Regions from separate parts of the Kribbella sp. NPDC006257 genome, predicted to be linked through region 1. Evidence: predicted binding sites of a transcription regulator. Region 1 holds the regulator's gene; each other region holds the start of a gene.
The links. The regulator HrcA, encoded in region 1, represses chaperone genes, less so after heat shock. The targets are predictions, from matches to a motif close to TTGGCACTCGNNNNNNNCGAGTGCCAA.
Positions count from the first base shown of each region.

Region 1 (4,618 bases):
GCGCACCCGGACTTCCCGTGGATCGCCGGCGCGACGATGCCGGCTGTCTGGACCCGGACCTGGGGCGAGGGCCGCGTCTTCGTCTGTACGCCGGGGCACAGCCTCGCCGACCTGGACGTCCCCGAGGTCCGCACGATCATCGAGCGGGGGCTGCTGTGGGCGAGCAAGTGACCGGTATCGGCATCGTCGGGACCGGTGTCATCAGCGGTACCTACCTCGATCACCTGGCCAAGCTTCCGGGCGTCGAGGTGGTCGCGGTCGCCGACCTGGATCTGTCCAGGGCCGAGGCGATCGCCGAGAAGAACCCCGGCATTCGCGCCCTGTCATCCGACGACCTGCTGGCCGATCCCGCGGTCGACATCGTCCTCAACCTCACCATCCCGGCCGCGCACGCCCCGATCCACCAGGCCGCGCTGCAAGCCGGGAAGCACACGTACGGCGAGAAACCGCTCGCTGTCGACCGTGCCGAGGCAGAGCCGCTCCTGAAGCTGGCGGCCGCCAACAACCTGCGCATCGGCTGCGCTCCCGACACCGTGCTCGGCACCGGCACCCAGACCGCCAGAGCGATCCTGGATCGCGGCGACATCGGCGTACCGACTGCTGCTTCGGCGTACTTCGTCACACCCGGGCATGAGCTGTGGCACCCCGCACCGGAGTTCTACTACCAACCAGGCGGCGGTCCAGTGCTCGACATGGGCCCGTACTACGTGACCAGCCTCGTCACCCTCCTAGGTCCGGTACGCCGGGTTACTGCGCGAGGTGGTCGTTCTCAGGGCGAGCGGAAGATCCACACCGGTCCCCGGGCAGGTGAGACGTTCCCTGTCGACGTGCCGACCCACGTGACCGGCGTACTCGAGCACGAGTCCGGTGCGCTCACCACTGTGCTGATGAGCTTCGACGTGTGGGCAGCGCGACTCCCACGGATCGAGGTCTACGGCACCGAGGGCAGCCTGTCCGTGCCTGACCCCAACGGCTTCGACGGCAAGGTCGAGCTCGTCACCGCCGCCAACCGGGAGTGGACCGAGGTGCCTGTCGCGGGTGGGTACGCCGGAGCGGGTCGCGGCGTCGGTCTGGCGGACATGGCGCGCGCCATCCGGACGGGGGAGCCGCACCGGGCCAACGGCGCGCTGGCGTACCACGTGCTCGACGTCCTCGAGTCGCTGCTCGAAGCCGCTGCCCAGGACCAGCCGGTGGACGTCGCGAGCACCGTCGAACGGCCGGCCGCCGTACCGTTGGGAGCATCGCCGGAGTCCGCCTGACCAGGAGGCCGGCGCAACGCTGAGACGGGGCCCACGCCGTTACCCGGGGGTATCTGTCGCCACGGCTCGGTAGACTGGCACTCGAAACTTGTGAGTGCCAAGCCAGAGAGGGTGGTGCGCGTGCTGGACGAACGCAAACTGGACGTGCTCCGGGCCATCGTCGAGGACTACGTGGCGACCCACGAGCCGGTCGGCTCGAAGACGCTGGTCGACCGGCACAACCTCGGGGTCTCCCCGGCGACCGTGCGCAACGACATGGCCGCGCTGGAGGAGGAGGGGTACATCACCCAGCCGCACACCAGCGCCGGCCGGATCCCGACCGACGCCGGCTACCGGCTGTTCGTGGACAAGCTGAGCACGGTGAAGACGTTGTCCGCGGCCGAGAAGAAGGCGATCTCGTCCTTCCTGGTCGGCGCGGTCGACCTGGACGACGTCGTACGCCGTACGGTGCGGCTGCTCGCCCAGATCACCCGGCAGGTCGCGATCGTGCAGTACCCGACGCTGAGCAGGTCCAGCGTGCGGCACATCGAGGTGGTCACGATGACCCCGCGCCGGCTGCTGCTGGTGCTGATCACCAGCACCGGCCGGGTCGAGCAGCGGATCGTCGAGACCCATGAGGACGTCGACGAGCAACTGATCGCGGACCTGCGCTCGCGGCTGAACACCGCGCTCACCGGGCAGCGGCTGACCGATGCGGCGACCTCGCTCGCGAGCGTCACCGAGACCTTCGCGCCGGCCGACCGATCGCTGGTGGCCGCCGTCGTGACGAGTCTGCTGGAGGCCTTCACGGTCGAGGGCGAGCAGCGGATCGCGGTCGGTGGCGCGGCCAACCTGACCCGGTACGGCGACGACTTCGAGCGCAACGTGAAGCCGGTACTGGAGGCGCTCGAGGAGCACGTGATCCTGCTGAAGCTGCTCGGCGAGGCGACCAACCCGCAGACCCTGACGGTCCGGATCGGCCACGAGAACCCGTATGAGGGACTCGCCACCACCTCGGTCGTCGCCACCGGCTACGGCTCCAAGTCGGAGGCGCTGGCCACCCTCGGCATCGTCGGCCCGACCCACATGGACTATCCGAGCACGATGGGCGCCGTGCGCGCCGTCGCGCGTTACGTCAGCCAGATCCTGGCCGACTCATGAAGCACACCACCTACCGTTGGTCTGGAGTATGAGCACCGATTACTACGCCGTCCTGGGCGTCAGCCGAGACGCCTCACCGGACGAGATCAAGAAGGCCTACCGCAAGCTGGCCCGGCAGTACCACCCGGACGTCAACGACTCCGAGGACGCGCACCACAAGTTCCAGGAGATCGGCCGCGCGTTCCAGGTGCTGAGCGACCCGCAGAAGAAGCAGGTGCACGACCTCGGCGGTGACCCGTTCGCGAGCGGTCCGGGTGGTGCCGGCGGCGCCGGTTTCGGCCAGGCGTTCACCTTCACCGACATCATGGACGCCTTCTTCGGCCAGACCGGCGGCGCGACCCGGGGCCCGCGGCCGCGGACCCGGCGCGGCCAGGACGCGCTGATCCCGCTCCGGATCGACCTCGCCGAGGCGGCCTTCGGGACCACCCGCGAACTCAAGGTCGACACCGCGGTGGTCTGCCCGACCTGTTCGGGTTCCGGTGCGGCGGCCGGCTCGGAGCCGGTCACCTGCGAGATCTGCCACGGCCGGGGCGAGGTGACGCACACCCAGCGGTCGTTCCTCGGCGAGGTCCGGACGATGCGGCCGTGCCCGACCTGCCGCGGTTTCGGCACCACCATCCCGAACCCGTGCATCGAGTGCTCCGGCGACGGCCGGGTCCGCTCCCGGCGTACGGTCACGGTCAAGATCCCCGGCGGCGTCGACAGCGGCACCCGGGTGCAGCTGTCCGGCCAGGGCGAGGTCGGCCCCGGCGGCGGCCCGGCCGGTGACCTGTACGTCGAGATCGAGGTCGAGCAGCACGAGATCTTCAGCCGCAACGGCGACAACCTGCACTGCACGGTGACCCTACCGATGACGGCGGCGGCGCTCGGGACGACGATCGACCTGCCGACGCTGGAAGGCGAGACGATTCCGCTGGAGATCCGTCCCGGCACCCAGTCCGGGACGGCGATGACGCTGACCGCTCGCGGCGTACCGCGGCTGCGGCACGCGGGGCGCGGCGATCTGATCGTGCAGATCATCGTCGAGACCCCGACCAAGCTCGACGAGGGCCAGTCGGCGCTGCTGCGGCAGCTCGCCCAGGCGCGCGGCGAGGAGCGGCCGCAGGGTCAGATCCAGGCCACCCACAAGGGTGTCTTCGGGCGGCTGCGCGACGCCTTCGGCAACCACTGAACTGATGGGGCTCGCGGTTTTTCACCTGCCTGACCTGGCCGGACCGGAGCTGGTGCTCGACGGCGCCGAGGGTCGGCATGCGGCCGTCGTACGCCGGATCGGGCCCGGTGAGCGGCTGCGGCTGACCGACGGCCGCGGGTCGTTCGCCGAGGGGACCGTGACGGCTGCCTCGAAGACGGGTGTCACGGTGACCGTGGAGCATCGAGGGACGGTGCCGGCGGCGAGTCCGCGGCTGGTCGTCGTGCAGGCCTTGCCGAAGGGGGAGCGGGCCGAGCTCGCGGTCGAGATGCTGACCGAGGTGGGGGCCGACGTCGTCGTACCGTGGAACGCGGAGCGGTCGCAGTTCCGGTCGAATCCGGAGCGGGTCGCGAAGACGCTGACCAAGTGGCAGGCCTGGGCGTTCGAGGCGAGCAAGCAGTCGCGGCGGTCCTGGTTCTGCCAGGTCGCGCCGATCGCCTCGACGGCCGAGGTCGCTCAGCTGTTGCGTGACGCCGCGCTGCCCGTGGTGCTGCACGAGGAGGCAAAGACGCCGCTGTCGTCGTTGCCGCTGCCTGACAGCGGCGACATCGTCCTGGTGGTCGGCCCCGAAGGCGGCATCTCACCGGCTGAGCTCGAAACCTTCGGAGTCGACCCGGTCCTGCTCGGCGACACAGTCCTCCGTACGTCGACCGCCGGCGTCGCCGCCGCGGCAGCGCTGCTCTCGCACTCCCGCTGGACCTAACCGCGTACTGCCTGCTGATACGCGGCCAGGGTTTCGGCGTTGTCGATGCTGCCGTGGTGATGAGCCTGCGCCCAGCGACCGTCGTCGTAGGAGAAGATTCGCGTGGTGCGGATGTCCAGCGGGACCTCGCCGCGCTCGGGATGCTGATAGCTGCCCCGCTCGCGACCGGCGAAGACCACGGAGTCGGCCCGCCAGTAGGTGACCGCGTCACCGAAGCTGACCTGCACGTTCAACCCGCCCGCGAACACCTTGCGATACAGCTCCTCGACCGCGGCCCGCGACCGCAGGATCCCGCCGATCGGGTTGTTGAGCTGCACCAGCTCGTGA
Region 1 is NZ_JBEXSJ010000001.1:124,728-129,345, forward strand. It holds gene ABZ004_RS00605 (ThuA domain-containing protein) at 1-171, shown strand, start outside; gene ABZ004_RS00610 (Gfo/Idh/MocA family oxidoreductase) at 156-1,259, shown strand; gene hrcA (heat-inducible transcriptional repressor HrcA) at 1,380-2,399, shown strand; gene dnaJ (molecular chaperone DnaJ) at 2,428-3,570, shown strand; gene ABZ004_RS00625 (16S rRNA (uracil(1498)-N(3))-methyltransferase) at 3,575-4,291, shown strand; gene ABZ004_RS00630 (nuclear transport factor 2 family protein) at 4,288-4,618, opposite strand, start outside.

Region 2 (4,618 bases), on a different contig from region 1:
CCGGCTCGAAGCGCAACCGGGTCGACCGAGGCGGCAACCCGTCGGACGGCGTCCATTCGTACCGCAGTCGCTCGGTCAGCCCGGACAGCCCGGCCGCCGCGGCCGCTTCGAGTCGCGGCTCCAGCTCGGCGACGATCTCCGGCTTCTCCCGCCAGCCGTTGGGCAGGAAGATGTGGTACTCCGGTTGCGCGGCCTCAGCGGGAAAGGTCGCCAGCGCAGCCCGGATCAGCTCGGTCCAGACGGCGACCCGGTCAACTTCCGGTACGGCGTACAGGCCATCGATGCTGAACGGGCGCTCCTGCTCCTCCATCCCCCACCAGATGGCCGCCCCGATGATCCTGCCGTCGACCTCGGCGACCCAGATCCAGTCGTAGCGGTAGGCCCCGGACGCCAGGTACTCGTCGAAGCGCGGCCTGGTGACGGTGTTGATCGACTGCTCTGCAATCAGCGCGTGAATGGTGTCGAGGTCAGCCTCAACGGCGGTACGAATCTTCAAATCTCCTCCATGCGGCGGACCCTAGGTCGCACATGAGGTCATAGTCCACCGAGTATTTTCGAGCCAACGCGAAGCGGTCCCAGCCTTTCGGCTGGGACCGCTTCTTTGTCTAGCTAGGACTTCAGGGGATCAGAAGTCCATGCCGCCCATGTCGGGGGCGCCGCCAGCGGCGGCACCGGCCTTCTCGGGCTTGTCGGCGATGACTGCCTCGGTGGTGAGGAACAGCGCCGCGATCGAGGCTGCGTTCTGCAGCGCCGACCGGGTGACCTTGGCCGGGTCGATGATGCCGGTCTTGATCAGGTCCACGTACTCACCGGTCGCGGCGTTCAGACCGTGACCCGGCTCGAGGTTGCGAACCTTCTCCACCACGACGCCACCCTCGAGGCCGGCGTTCACGGCGATCTGCTTCAACGGTGCCTCGACCGCGGACCGCACGATGGCGGCACCGGTGGCCTCGTCACCCTCGAGCTCCAGCTTCTCGAACGCGATCACCGACGCCTGCAGCAGCGCGACGCCACCACCCGCGACGATGCCCTCCTCGACGGCCGCCTTCGCGTTGCGAACGGCGTCCTCGATGCGGTGCTTGCGCTCCTTCAGCTCGACCTCGGTGGCCGCGCCGACCTTGATCACCGCAACGCCACCGGCCAGCTTGGCCAGCCGCTCCTGCAGCTTCTCGCGGTCGTAGTCGGAGTCCGACTTCTCGATCTCGGCGCGGATCTGGTTCACCCGGCCGGAGATCTGGTCGGCGTCACCGGTGCCTTCGACGATGGTCGTCTCGTCCTTGGTGACGACGATCTTGCGGGCCTGGCCGAGCAGCTCCAGGTCCACGGAGTCCAGCTTGAGGCCGACCTCCTCGGAGATCACCTCGCCGCCGGTGAGGACGGCGATGTCGACGAGCATGGCCTTGCGGCGGTCACCGAAGCCCGGCGCCTTGACGGCGACGGTCTTGAAGGTGCCCTTGATCTTGTTCACGACCAGGGTCGCCAGGGCCTCGCCCTCGATGTCCTCGGCGATGATGGCCAGCGGCTTGCCGGTCTGCATCACCTTCTCCAGCACCGGGACCAGGTCCTTGATGCTGGAGATCTTGCTGTTCACGATCAGGATGTACGGGTCGTCGAGGACCGCTTCCATCCGCTCGGTGTCCGTCACGAAGTACGGCGAGATGTAACCCTTGTCGAAGCGCATGCCCTCGGTGAGCTCGAGCTCCAGACCGAAGGTGTTGCTCTCCTCGACGGTGATGACACCTTCCTTGCCGACCTTGTCCATCGCCTCGGCGATGATCTGGCCGACCTGGGTGTCCGCGGCGGAGATCGAGGCGGTGGCCGCGATCTGCTCCCGCGTCTCGACCGGCTTCGCCAGGGCCAGCAGCTGCTCGCTGACAGCCTCGACAGCCTTCTCGATGCCCTTCTTCAGGCCCATCGGGTTGGCGCCGGCGGCGACGTTGCGCAGACCCTCGCGCACGAGCGCCTGGGCCAGCACGGTCGCCGTGGTCGTTCCGTCACCAGCGACGTCATCCGTCTTCTTGGCAACTTCCTTGACGAGCTCGGCCCCGATCTTCTCGTACGGGTCCTCGAGCTCGATCTCCTTGGCGATGGAGACACCGTCGTTGGTGATCGTGGGGGCGCCCCACTTCTTCTCCAGGACGACGTTGCGGCCCTTGGGGCCAAGCGTCACCTTGACGGCATCGGCGAGGGTGTTCATACCCCGCTCGAGGCCGCGGCGCGCCTCTTCATTGAAAGAAATCAGCTTGGGCATTCTCCGCGAGTCCTCCCGCGTCGAGTTTTTTGTTCAGCCGGCCGGATGCCCGCGACGGACGGTGCTTTCGGTGCGGCGGTCACGTCCCGCCACCTCTCCGGCACCTCATCGAGGCCGTCTATGGTCACACCGTCCGGGCGGCGAGCAGTTATCACTCTCGCCCTTCGAGTGCTAACCAAGTATTAGCACTCGACCCAACCGAGTGCAAGCCAGCCCTCCCCCGCACGCCTCACCTGACGCCCGCCCTCGCGTCCCGGCGCACTCCGCCCCTCGGGTTACCTTGGCGAGGTGAGTCTCGACGTGCGCCCCGCCACTGCGGACCGGTGGGACGACGTGCTCCAGGTGATGGGCGAGCGCGGCGACCCCTCGCGGTGCTTCTGCCAGTACTTCCGCCTCCGCGGCAAGCAGTGGTCCGATGCCTCCACCACTTCCCACCGCGACGCCCTCCGCTCCCAGGTCGAGCAGGGCCCGCCACCCGGCGTACTGGCGACCGACAGCTCCGGTAGGCCGGTCGGCTGGTGCGCCGTCGCGCCACGGTCGGCCTACCCGCGGGTGCTCGCCTCACCGAACTGGCGAGGCGGCGACCCCGACGCCTGGGTGGTCACGTGCTTCGTCGTACCGGTCGGCCACCGCCGCCAAGGCATCGCCGGCGGACTCCTGACCGGCGCGATCGACTTCGCTCGCAGCCAGGGCGCCACCACCCTCCAAGCCTGTGCCGTAGACACCGCCCAGACCGGCAAGACCCCATCGGCCGACCTCTACCGAGGCCCAATCTCCGTCTACCTCGACGCCGGCTTCACCGAACTCTCCCGTACGTCGCCGTCCTGGGTCCTGGTCAGCCGCCAGCTCTAGACCTTGGCGACGAACTTGATCTCGATGAGCTGCTCAGGGAACGCCAGCCGGGTCACACCGACCAGCGTGCTGGCGACTTGCGGATCCTCCCGGCCGTAGGCGTCCTTCCGCACGGGACCGGCCGCCGCGAAGGCCGCGTCGATGTCCAGGACATACAGCACCTCCTCGACCACGTCGTCGAGCGAGGCGCCGAACCGGGCGAGCACCTCGGCCGTGTTCGCGTAGGTCTGCCGCATCTGGTCGGCCATCGCGGCGAAGTCCGTCACCACACCCGCCGCGTCGACCGGCGCGGGCGCCAACAGCTCACTGCCCTTGTTGGCCAACTGCCCGGACACATAGATCGTGTCTCCGTGCTGGACGGCCTGCACATACCCGTACGCCGACTCCCACGGCACCCCGAAGTTCTCAACCCGTCGCTCGGCCATCCACGCTCCTCCGAAAAATGAAGATTGAACTACCTGTGCCACGCTAGATCCGTACGCCGAGCACCCACCAGCAGCTCCCATGCCAAAACCACCACGAATCGTGCCTAGGCGAGGAGGACGGAATGACCGATCAGCCAATGACGGTGGCGATCCTGGCGGTGCCGGGTGTGATTCCGCTCGACTTCGGGATTCCGGCGCACATCTTCGGCAACCACGGTGGTTACCGGGTGATCGTGTGCGGTGACGGTTCGGCGGGATCGCGGCGGACCGGCCGTTGTCCGACGTGGCGGCCGCCGAGCTCCTCGTAGTACCGGGGTATGAAGAGCCGGAGATCGCCCTGCCCGCGCTTTATCTCGAGGCGATCCGGGCGAGTGCGGACCGGGGTGCGCGGTTGGTCGGCATCTGCACCGGGACCTTCGCGCTCGCGGCGGCCGGCGTGCTCGACGGGCGGGACGCGACGACCCATTGGCGGTACATCGCTCAGTTACGGCAGGCGCATCCGGCAGTGAACGTCCTCGAGAACAGGTTGTTCGTCGAGGACGCCAAGTTCCTCACGTCCGCGGGTGGCGGCGCCGGGATCGACGCCTGCCTGCACGTGATCCGTTCAGACTTCGGTGCTGCTGCCGCGCACGACGCCGGCAAGGAGGTCATCGCCGCGTCGGTACGTGGTGGTGGGCAGCGGCAGTACGTCGATGTGTTGACGCCGCCCCGGTCGGATCTGTCGGCGACTCGTTCCTGGGCGATGGAAAACCTTGGCGAAGCACTGAATTTGCAGCGATTGGCAGCGCACGCCAATCTGCCGCGCCGGACGTTCATCCGCCATTTCGAGAGCGAGACCGGGATGCCGCCGATGCAGTGGGTGACGCTGCAGCGCGTCCTGAGCGCCCGCCGCCTGCTGGAGACCTCCGACTGGTCGATCGAACGAATCGCCGCCACCACCGGCTTCGGCAGCGCCACCAACTTCCGCACCCACTTCCGCCGCGAAGTAGGCACCACCCCCACCACCTACCGCCGTACAACTCCCACCCCTGACCCCTGACAACCGCGCGTACGGCGTACTGGTTGGCTGAAGCCCGGCACGTGGGAGTCA
Region 2 is NZ_JBEXSJ010000058.1:22,895-27,512, reverse strand. It holds gene ABZ004_RS39060 (GNAT family N-acetyltransferase) at 1-496, opposite strand, end outside; gene groL (chaperonin GroEL) at 626-2,251, opposite strand; gene ABZ004_RS39050 (GNAT family N-acetyltransferase) at 2,540-3,103, shown strand; gene ABZ004_RS39045 (Rid family hydrolase) at 3,100-3,528, opposite strand; gene ABZ004_RS39040 (hypothetical protein) at 3,651-3,836, shown strand; gene ABZ004_RS39035 (helix-turn-helix domain-containing protein) at 3,812-4,567, shown strand.
Region 2: the regulator HrcA is predicted to act here: its motif matches at 2,434-2,460, upstream of groL (chaperonin GroEL).

Region 3 (4,618 bases), on a different contig from region 1:
TGCGACCCTCACCGCCCCCGGTGTCATCCCCAGTGCCCGGCCGGTCTCCTCGGCTGACATCCCCGCAACCACCCGGAGCCGCAGGATCTCCCGCAGTTTCTCCGGCAACTTGTCCATCAGGCCCATCACATGCCGCAGCTCCGCATACCGTACGGCGTGCTCCTCCGGCGTCGGCGATTCGTCCGCCCCGTCCGGCAGGTCCGGCGTCGACACATCCGCCACCGCGAACGCCCGCTGGGCATCGGCGACCTTCCTCGCCGCGATGCCGTACACGAACGCCTCGAACGGCCGCCCCTCGTCACGGTACCGGCCGAGTGCCCCGAACACCGCCACACAGACTTCCTGCGCGACGTCATCGACCATGTCGGCGCCACCAGGATAGGTCCACAGGCGCGACCGCACGTACCGGTGGGCAACGGCCCGGACCCGGGTGAGCAGATCGTTCAGCGCGGTCGGATCGCCGCTCCCCGCCAGTGCGGCGAGATCTCGCAGCTCGACCCGATCAGGGGTGTGCGGTGTTTGGACCTCGGTCACCTCGCCCCCCTCGTATCGGACCGGTCAGCCTGGAAGATAGTACGGCCGCCACCGCCCGTTGCATAGTGGCAACCAGTAATCGCTGAGCATCTTTCACTACAACCAGTCACCCCCGCAGGGGTACTCCGGAGTAGTCCCAAATCGTGATCAGAGACCGGCGAGTACCGGCGTACCGGGAAAAGCAGAACCGCCCGGCTGGTCCGAGGACCGAGCCGGGCAGTTCTGGTGTTGCCGGGTGAAGAATCAGTGACCGTGGCCGTGGCCGTGACCGGCTGCGGCGGGCTCTTCGTCTTCGGGCTTGTCGACGATCAGGGTCTCCGTGGTGAGCAGCAGGGCCGCGATCGAGCCGGCGTTGGCCAGCGCGGAACGGGTCACCTTGACCGGGTCCAGGACACCCTGGGCCAGCAGGTCGCCGTACTCGCCGGTGGCGGCGTTGAAGCCGCTGCCGACCTCGAGCTCCGCGACCTTGGCGGTCACGACGTAACCCTCGTAGCCACCGTTCTCGGCGATCCAGCGCAGCGGCTCGACGATCGCCTTGCGGACGATCCGGACGCCGGCGAGCTCGTCGCCCTCGAGGTCCAGGCCGTTCTCCAGCACCGCGGCGGCGTGGACGAGAGCGGAGCCGCCACCGGCGACGATGCCCTCCTCGATCGCCGCACGGGTCGCCGACACGGCGTCCTCGATGCGGTGCTTCTTCTCCTTCAGCTCGACCTCGGTGGCCGCGCCGACCTTGATCACGCAGACGCCGCCGGCCAGCTTGGCGAGGCGCTCCTGGAGCTTCTCGCGGTCCCAGTCGGAGTCGGTGCGCTCGATCTCGGCCTTGATCTGGTTCACCCGGCCGTCGATGTCGTCGGCCTTGCCGGCGCCCTCGACGACGGTGGTGTTGTCCTTGGTGACGACGATCCGCCGAGCGGTGCCGAGCACCTCCAGACCCACCTGGTCGAGCTTGAGGCCGACCTCGGGCGCGATCACCTGGGCGCCGGTCAGCGCGGCCAGGTCCTCGAGCATCGCCTTGCGGCGGTCGCCGAAGCCCGGCGCCTTGACGGCGACGGAGGTGAAGTTGCCGCGGATCTTGTTGACCACCAGGGTCGACAGGGCCTCGCCCTCGACGTCCTCGGCGATGATCAGCAGCGTCTTGCCCGACTGGACGACCTTCTCCAGCAGCGGCAGCAGGTCCGCGACAGCGGAGATCTTGCCCTGGTGGATCAGGATGTACGGGTCGTCCAGCACCGCTTCGCCACCCTCGGCGTCGGTGATGAAGTACGGCGAGATGAAGCCCTTGTCGAACTGCATGCCCTCGGTGAAGTCCAGCTCGGTGCCGAAGGTGTTCGACTCCTCGACGGTGATGACGCCGTCCTTGCCGACCTTGTCGAAGGCTTCCGCGATCAGCTGGCCGATCTCGGCGTCCCGGGCGGAGATGGTGGCGACGTGGGCCATGTCGCCCTTGTCGTCGACCGGCCGCGCGGTCTCGATCAGCCGGGCCGACACGGCCTCGACGGCCGCCTCGATGCCCTTCTTCAGACCCATCGGGTTGACCCCGGCGGCGACGGCCCGCAGGCCCTCGTGCACCAGTGCCTGGGCCAGCACCGTCGCGGTGGTGGTGCCGTCACCGGCGATGTCGTTGGTCTTGGTGGCAACCTCCTTGGCGAGCTGCGCGCCAAGGTTCTCGAACGGGTCGTCCAGCTCGACCTCACGGGCGACGGTGACACCGTCGTTGGTGATGGTCGGGGCGCCCCACTTCTTGTCCAGCACGACGTAGCGGCCCTTCGGCCCCAGCGTCACCTTCACCGTGTTCGCGAGCTTGTCGACGCCACGCTCAAGGGCGCGCCGCGCGTTCTCGTCGAACTCGAGGATCTTCGGCATGGAAAACTCTGTCCCTCTCTGGGTTACTGGCGATCATGGTGCCCGCGGGCAGAACCGACTCCGCTCCGGCGCCGGTGTTCCGGGCACCGGAGCGGTGTCAGTCAGCTGCTGCGAGCGATCGTCACTTGCTGACGATGGCGAGGATGTCGCGGGCGCCCAGGATCAGGTAGTCCTGGCCGTCGTACTTCACCTCGGTGCCGCCGTACTTGGAGTAGATGACCTTGTCACCGACGTTGACGTCCAGCGGGACACGGTTGCCGTTGTCGTCGATGCGGCCGGGCCCGGTCGCGATGACCTCGCCCTCCTGCGGCTTCTCCTTGGCGGTGTCCGGGATCACCAGGCCGGACTTCGTGGTCTGCTCGGCTTCGAGCGGCGCTACGAGGATACGGTCCTCGAGCGGCTTGATCGTGACCGACACTTGCTGACCTCCACGGTCGAGTTTCTCGTGTTTTCGGGGTGCTGCAGGCGGCCGTTCGCCTCTGCCGTCGCGGGGATCAGAGGCCGGGCCGCTGGCACCCTCGAGTGGAGAGTGCCAACACCGAATCTAGGCCGCGATTAGCACTCGGTCAACTCGAGTGCCAGAATCTCGCCCCCGGCGAACGCCGGCAGCAGCGTCACCGGGCCCGTACTTTCCGCAACCGACCCCTGGGCCGGGCGGTCCGGACGTGGGACCGTCTTGTCTGAAGGACTCCGCCGGGTTCGAACCAGGAGAGCACCATGGCCCTCTCACTGCGCAATCTCTCGTTCCGCAAACTGCCCCCGAAGGCGCTGGCCGTGCTCGCGGCGGTCCTGATCAGCGCGATCGTGGTCGCCGGTCTGGCCGCTGCCGGCAAGGACTCCCCGGACAAGAGTTCTGCGAGCGGGCCGGCCGGAGCGCCCGTAGTACAGGCTCCGCAGTCCTCCGCTGAGACGGACCAGGCGGAGACATTGGCAGCAGCTGCACTTGGGCAGTGTCAGTCGGCGCGGCTGGCGCCTGTCAGCAATGGGTGGGGTGTGCCGGTGCCGTCGGTTTCGGCGAGCGGCAGCACGAACTGCAACCTCATGTACGGCGACGATCCGCATCGTGGGTCCGCTACATCAGGCGATCCCGCTCTGGCCATCAAGGTTCTGCAGCGCAACCTCAACTACTGCTATGGCAGCCATCTGGCTGTCGACGGGATCTACGGCAGTAACACGCTCGCCGTAGTGAAGGCGGTGCAGCGCAAGCACAAGCTCACCGCTGACGGCATCTACGGTCCGAAGACCCGTTCAGCCATGAACTGGCGGCTGTTCAAGAACTCCACGCAGCAGTGGAGCACGGGCTGTTACAGCCCGCTGTAGTAGCCCAGGCAGACTTGGGTGGGTGACGCTGACTCTGCTGCTCGACCCGATCGGCAGGACAGTGCTGGCCGAGGCCTGCTCGGCGTACGCGCCAGGCGGTGAACTGCAGCTCGTCGAGAAGCTCAGACGCCGGTACGACGCTGCCGTGGTGACCGCTGCGATGACGCAGGCGTCGCTGCGGCATCGGGCCGTCGCCAAGTTCGGTGCAGAGGACGCGGCGCGGATGTACTTCACTCCTGATGGGCTGGAGCAAGCCACGCGTTCCACTGTCGGCACGCACCGAGCTGCGCGGATCGCTGCGACGCTGCCGGGTGCATCCGTGATCGACCTGGGGTGCGGGATCGGTGGAGACCTGATCAGCGCGGCACGGGCCGGCCTGCGGGTGACGGGCGTCGAGAGGGATCCGGAGACGGCTGCTGCGGCACGGGCGAACCTTGCGGCGCTAGGGCTGCCCGGCGAGGTGGTCGTGGGAGATGCGGAGGCGCAGGACGTCACGCAGTACGAGGTCGTGTTTGCTGATCCGGCGCGGCGGGCGGATGGGAGGCGGGTGTTCGACCACAACGCGTACTCGCCGCCGTGGTCCTTCATCAGCTCGCTGCTGGAACGGACTGCTTGCGTGAAGGTCGCACCTGGGATCCCACATGACGCAGTACCGGCAGGGGTGGAAGCGGAGTGGGTGAGCGACGCCGGGGAAGTCAAGGAGGCGGCGCTCTGGTCGGGGAAGCTCTACGGCGGTACTGCGCGACGCGCGACGCTGCTGCCGGGTGGAGCGAGTGTGGCGGCTGCACCGGAGGCTGTGGACGGTCCTGTTGGGCGGTACATCTACGAGCCGGATGGTGCCGTGGTGCGCGCCGGTCTTGTCACTGCGGTGGCTGAGGCTGTCGGTGGGTGGCTGTTGGAT
Region 3 is NZ_JBEXSJ010000061.1:20,916-25,533, forward strand. It holds gene shbA (RNA polymerase sigma factor ShbA) at 1-534, opposite strand, end outside; gene groL (chaperonin GroEL) at 778-2,397, opposite strand; gene groES (co-chaperone GroES) at 2,519-2,815, opposite strand; gene ABZ004_RS39520 (peptidoglycan-binding domain-containing protein) at 3,115-3,717, shown strand; gene ABZ004_RS39525 (class I SAM-dependent methyltransferase) at 3,740-4,618, shown strand, end outside.
Region 3: the regulator HrcA is predicted to act here: its motif matches at 2,953-2,979, upstream of groES (co-chaperone GroES).